Regions from separate parts of the Streptococcus salivarius genome, predicted to be linked through region 2. Evidence: predicted binding sites of a transcription regulator. Region 2 holds the regulator's gene; the other holds the start of a gene.
The links. Region 2 encodes HrcA, which represses chaperone genes, less so after heat shock. Its sites were predicted from a motif close to TTAGCACTCNNNNNNNNNGAGTGCTAA; they were not measured.
Positions count from the first base shown of each region.

Region 1: V471_RS09915 (ATP-dependent Clp protease ATP-binding subunit) is a predicted target of HrcA. The motif match lies at 1,673-1,699, and genes of this name have one in related genera.

Region 1 covers NZ_CP015283.1:2,102,269-2,105,703, forward strand. Annotated here, with positions in the region: gene V471_RS09905 (DUF1797 family protein) at 305-535, opposite strand; gene argF (ornithine carbamoyltransferase) at 604-1,584, opposite strand; gene V471_RS09915 (ATP-dependent Clp protease ATP-binding subunit) at 1,827-3,435, shown strand, end outside.
Region 2 covers NZ_CP015283.1:652,439-655,873, forward strand. Annotated here, with positions in the region: gene V471_RS03435 (M15 family metallopeptidase) at 1-143, shown strand, start outside; gene V471_RS03440 (glycoside hydrolase family 73 protein) at 140-721, shown strand; gene hrcA (heat-inducible transcriptional repressor HrcA) at 915-1,949, shown strand; gene grpE (nucleotide exchange factor GrpE) at 1,988-2,512, shown strand; gene dnaK (molecular chaperone DnaK) at 2,598-3,435, shown strand, end outside.

The sequences.
Region 1 (3,435 bases), 750 kb from region 2:
CCTTACTAATATTCTTCAATATTATATCAGAAGACTGTATAATAATAAAGTATTTTCTTATAAATGCGATATTTCAGTATAAAAACTAAGTTATAGACCTAGCTAGCAAAACTCTTAAGCAATACACCTCATGTATTTTCGAGATGACACCACGCCAAAAACTTTGCCAATGAGTTGAAACACTGCCTGTTTTGACAAGCCATACAAGCATCACCCCATGTTTTCATCCTGATAAAAATGCCTGAAACTCGATAGTTTCAGGCATTCTGATTTTTGGAATCTTGTAAAGTTCCAAAATAATTTATTAGTAAAGCAAATCGTAGATTTCCATTGCAATCAAGTCGATGCTATCAAATGAATAAGATTCACGTGCTTCAACGTCACGCAATGTGAAAACTGGACCATTTTCAGGATCGTTGCTAAATGATACTTCGGCAACAACCACTCCTTCACGTTCAAAATTACGTTTCAAATTACCACCATCAGCCGCCATCATTTCAAGACGGTTAATGATTCTCACCAAATGTGATTCCATGTTATTTCTCCTATTAATTGTGTATTTCTTACTTATTTTATCACACTTATGGGAAAAATGGGGGAATTTTAAATATTTTTCAAGGAATTGTACATAATGGCCTTGATAGAATGCATACGATTCTCAGCTTCTTGGAAGATGATATCACTGTATTTTTGGAAGACTTGATCGGTGATTTCTAACTCTGCCAAACCGTATTTGTCATAGATTTCTTTCCCAATTTGGGTATTGAGATCATGAAAGGCTGGGAGACAGTGCATAACGATGACATCTGGATTTTCCGTCTTGGCAAGTAGGTCTGCATTAATTTGATAAGGCAAGAGTAAATCAATACGAGATTTAAAGTCTACTTCTTCACCCATAGATACCCAGACATCCGTATAAAGCATATCCACTCCCTTGACCTCTGAAATATCATCTGTAATGGTTAAATCGGCACCATTATTATGTTTCTGAGCTAGGGCTACAATCTCATCTTCGGGTTGCAGCACCTCTGGGGCAATAATCTTGACATTAACGCCTAAAATAGCCGAAGTGACCAAAAGTGAGTTGGCCATATTATTTCTACCATCTCCAATATAGGCGATGGTCAAACCTTCCAAACTACCAAAATGCTCCTTCAAAGTCATGAAATCCGCAATCATTTGCGTTGGATGCCAGGTATCCGTCAAACCATTCCAGACCGGAACACCTGAGTACTTAGCCAAATCTTCGACATCTTCTTGCTTAAAACCACGGTATTCGATTCCATCAAACATAGAACCAAGCACCTTGGCTGTATCAACTACAGATTCCTTTTTACCTAACTGAATGTCTCCAGCACCAAGATAGGTCACATTCATACCTAGATCCTGACCAGCCACTGTAAAAGCTGAGCGAGTTCTTGTAGATGTTTTTTCAAAAATCAAGGCAATATTTAAGCCATCTAAATATTTATGCGGAATTCTTTCCTTCTTTAACTGTTTAAATTTTATGGATAAATCGATCAACTCCTCAAGTTCCTGCTTGGTAAAGTCGATTTCTTTCAAAAATGATTTAGCTTGTGTCATAGGTATCTCTCTTTCGTTCTGAATAATATAAAATAATTATATAATATTTATACATTTTAGACAAGCGATTCTGAATTAAAATTCAAAATTAGCACTCTTATCAAGAGAGTGCCAAACCTAGATGCTTTTTACTTGCAATCTACCTTCCGCATGCTATAATGAAGTCATAGATTTGACCTTTTTTGACCAAGATTTTTTTCAATAAAGGTCTTTCCCAATTCAGATAGAAAAGAGGTACTGATATGCTCTGTCAAAACTGTAACCTTAATGAAGCTAGTATTCATTTGTATACCAATGTAAATGGTAATCAGCAACAAGTTGACCTCTGTCAAAATTGTTATAAAATCATGAAATCTGACCCAGAGAACCCCCTCAATCAATTCAATCAAACAGGAGGTTCCAACTTCTTCGACGATTTCTTCAGCGACCTAAATAACTTCCGTTCTTCTAACGGCGATCTTCCCAATACACCTCCAACACAAGAAGGAGGTAACCAAGGAAACGGTGGCAATACACAAGGGCCAGGCCGTCCAGGAGGACCACGCCAACAAGCTCCTCAACAGCCACAAGGTCTTCTTGAAGAGTTCGGCATCAACATCACTGACATCGCTCGTCGCGGAGACATTGATCCTGTTATTGGTCGTGACGAGGAAATCATTCGTGTCATCGAAATTCTTAACCGCCGTACCAAAAACAACCCTGTCCTCATCGGTGAACCCGGTGTCGGTAAGACTGCTGTCGTTGAAGGCCTAGCTCAAAAAATCGTTGACGGTAGCGTGCCACAAAAACTCCAAGGCAAACAAGTCATCCGTCTTGATGTGGTCAGCCTGGTTCAAGGGACTGGTATCCGTGGCCAATTTGAAGAACGCATGCAAAAACTCATGGAAGAAATTCGTCAACGTCAGGATGTGATCCTATTTATTGATGAAATCCATGAAATTGTAGGAGCTGGTAATGCTGGTGATGGCAATATGGATGCTGGAAACATCCTAAAACCTGCCCTTGCTCGTGGGGAACTTCAACTGGTCGGAGCAACAACACTCAACGAATACCGCATCATCGAAAAAGATGCTGCCCTAGAGCGTCGTATGCAACCAGTTAAGGTTGACGAACCAACGGTTGAGGAAACCATCACTATTTTGCGTGGTATTCAACCTAAATATCAAGACTACCACCACGTCAAATATACGGACGAAGCGATTACTGCAGCTGCAGAATTGTCCAACCGCTACATTCAAGACCGTTTCTTGCCAGACAAGGCCATTGACCTTCTCGATGAAGCTGGTTCTAAGATGAACTTGACCCTCAATTTTGTTGATCCTAAAGATATCGACAAACGTTTGATTGAGGCTGAAAACCTCAAGGCTCAAGCTACTCGTGACGAAGACTTTGAAAAAGCTGCCTATTTCCGTGATCAAATTGCTAAATACAAGGAAATGCAAAAACAAACCATCAAAGACCAAGATATGCCTGTCATCACAGAAAAACATATCGAAGCCATTGTGGAACAAAAAACCAATATTCCTGTCGGTGATTTGAAAGAAAAAGAACAATCACAACTTCTTAGTCTTGCTGATGATCTTAAATCACATGTTATTGGACAAGATGCAGCAGTTGATAAGATTGCCAAAGCCATCCGTCGTAATCGTGTTGGATTGGGTGCACCAAATCGCCCAATTGGTAGCTTCCTCTTCGTAGGTCCTACAGGAGTCGGTAAAACTGAACTCTCTAAACAATTGGCTATTGAACTCTTTGGTTCAGCTGACAGTATGATTCGTTTCGACATGTCAGAATACATGGAAAAACATGCTGTCGCTAAATTGGTCGGTGCCCCTCCAGGATACGTCGGTT
Region 2 (3,435 bases):
CAGATGGTAAAACATCGTCAACGGGTGTAGGCTACGAGGATTGGCATTTCCGCTATGTTGGTAAAGAGTCAGCAGAGTATATGACTGAACATAATCTTACTTTGGAGGAATATTTGGCATTATTAAAGGAGAAATCTAAGTGAGACGACGTTTTAAACTAAAAGCCTTCATTACCTTAGTTGTTGTTTTTGCTTTAGGTATTCTCTTACCTTTGATTCTTCATGCCTCTACAGCTGATAATGCTCGTGCGGTAAAGGTTGCTTACACACAGCAAGAATTTATTGAGACCTTAGCTCCAACAGCTCAAAAGATGTCTAAAAACTATGGTGTACCTGCGTCTATTCTCCTTAGTCAAGCTGCATATGAGTCAAATTATGGTAGCAGTCTTTTATCTGTTAAATATCATAACATCTACAGTCTCCCTGCTCAGCCAGGTCAAGAACGTATTCGTTTAAAGGATAGTATCTACAGTAAAGGGAAATGGCAATACCAAAAGGTGGATTTTGCAGTTTTTAAGGATTGGTCAAGTTCTATGATGACTTATTTAGAAGAACTTCGCCAAGGAACGTGGGGCGAGTCGACCTATAAAGAGGTGGCAGGAACGACTAGTTATAAAGTTGCGGCAGAAAAACTACAAGCTGCGGGTTTTAGCAGTGATCCAGATTATGCCAAACACCTCATATCTATTATTGAGACCTATCATTTGTCAAAATATGATTGATAAGATTAGAGTGCTTCTGAGGTGCTCTTTTTTAACTTTTCTAGGTCTTAAGATGTATTTTTAGCACTCTTACAAAAAGAGTGCTAATTTTTTTGGTTTTTTGGGTTGACATGTTCAAGTTTAGGTGTATAATAGAATCATAAGTTAGCAGTCGATGCATTAGAGTGCTAATAAATAGAAATGAGGTGACATCGTGATTACGCAAAGGCAAAACACTATTTTGAATTTGATAGTTGAGATGTTCACTCGTACACATGAACCGGTTGGTTCGAAAGCATTACAAGAATCAATTGATTCGAGTTCAGCGACCATTCGTAATGACATGGCCAAGCTTGAAAAGATGGGCTATCTTGAAAAAGCTCATACTTCTAGTGGGCGTATGCCAAGCCGAGCAGGTTTCCAGTATTTCGTCGCTAATTCTTTGAATCTTGATACGATTGATGAACAAGATGTTTATCAAGTGGTTAAGGCCTTTGATTTTGAAGCCTTTAAACTTGAAGATATCTTGGATGCGGCGGCGAAGCTGCTGGCAGAAATGACAGGATGTACAGCAGTGATTCAAGATGTGGAACCGACACGACAACGTCTGACTGGATTTGACATTGTTCATCTGTCCAATCACGACGCTTTAGCGGTTCTTACTCTAGATGAATCTAAGCCTGTGACAGTTCAATTTGCTATTCCAAAAAATTTCTTGTCTAGTGATTTGGAAATTCTTCATAAGCTTGTTCAAGAACGTTTTTTGGGAAACACTGTCTTAGATATCCATTACCGATTGAGAACTGAGATTCCTCAGATTGTGCAAAAGTATTTCAAAATAACAGATAATGTTCTAGATTTGTTTGATTATATCTTTTCACAACTTTTTAAGGAATTGATTTTCATCGAAGGTAAGGTTGCATCACTGACTTATGCCGATTTAAAAACCTATCAATTTTTGGACAATCCACAACATGTGGCACTTGAGCTTCGATCAGCTATCTCCGATGATGAAGTGACCAAGATTTCGGTTGCAGAATCAACTGAAGAAGCGCTTGAAAATGTCACAGTTATGAGTCATAAATTCCTGATTCCTTATCGTGGGATGGCACTCATGCATGTGATTGGTCCAGTTGAAATGGATTATCGTCGCATGGTTAGTTTGGTCAATGTTATTAGTAGAGTTTTGGTTATGAAGTTGACGGATTATTACCGTTACCTCAATAGTAACCATTATGAAGTTAGCTAAGATGTAACATTTAAAAAGTATAGAAAGAGGTGTATGCCTTGACTGAAGATATTAAAAAAGAAGAAGTGAAAGAAGAGGAAGCTACGGAGACAACTGAAGAAGTTGTAGAGGAAGTAAGCGAACCTTCTGAACTTGAAGAAGCCCAAGCGCGTGCCGAAGAATTTGAAAACAAATACCTTCGTGCCCATGCAGAAATGCAAAACATTCAGCGACGTGCAAATGAAGAACGTCAACAATTGCAAAAGTATCGTAGCCAAGATTTGGCAAAAGCGATTTTGCCATCACTTGATAACCTTGAACGTGCTCTTGCCGTTGAGGGCTTGACTGATGATGTCAAAAAAGGTTTGGAAATGGTGCAAGAAAGTTTAGTGCATGCTCTTAAAGAGGAAGGAATTGAAGAAATTCCAGCTGATGGTGATTTCGATCATAACTTCCACATGGCAATTCAAACAATGCCTGCAGATGATGAACATCCAGCAGACACGATTGCACAAGTTTTCCAAAAAGGGTATAAACTCCACGAACGCGTCTTACGTCCAGCTATGGTAGTTGTATATAATTAATTGAAAACTTGTCCGAAATGACAGAAAACTATGAATGAAAGATAAAAAAAGCAAAATAGAAATTAAAGTAAAAAGGGGAAAACATATGTCTAAAATCATTGGTATTGACTTAGGTACAACAAACTCAGCAGTAGCAGTTCTTGAAGGAACTGAATCAAAAATTATCGCAAACCCAGAAGGTAACCGCACAACTCCATCTGTTGTGTCATTCAAAAACGGTGAAATCATCGTTGGTGACGCTGCAAAACGTCAAGCAGTAACAAACCCAGATACAATCATCTCTATCAAATCTAAGATGGGTACTTCTGAAAAAGTTTCTGCAAACGGTAAAGAATACACACCACAAGAGATTTCAGCTATGATTCTTCAATACTTGAAAGGTTATGCTGAAGATTACCTTGGTGAAAAAGTAACTAAAGCAGTTATCACAGTTCCTGCTTACTTCAATGATGCACAACGTCAAGCAACAAAAGACGCTGGTAAAATCGCTGGTCTTGAAGTAGAACGTATCGTCAACGAACCAACAGCAGCAGCCCTTGCTTACGGTTTGGATAAGACTGATAAAGAAGAAAAAATCTTGGTATTCGACCTTGGTGGTGGTACATTCGACGTATCTATCCTTGAACTTGGTGATGGTGTCTTTGACGTATTGGCAACTGCAGGGGATAACAAACTCGGTGGTGATGACTTTGACCAAAAAATCATCGACCACATGGTTGAAGAATTCAAGAAAGAAAATGGAATCGACTTGTCAACAGACAAGATGGCTCTTCAACGTTTGAAAGACGCAGCTGAAAAAGCTAAGAAAGACCTTTCTGGTGTCACTTCAACACAAATCAGCTTGCCATTCATCACTGCTGGTGAGGCTGGACCTCTTCACTTGGAAATGACATTGACTCGTGCGAAATTCGATGATTTGACTC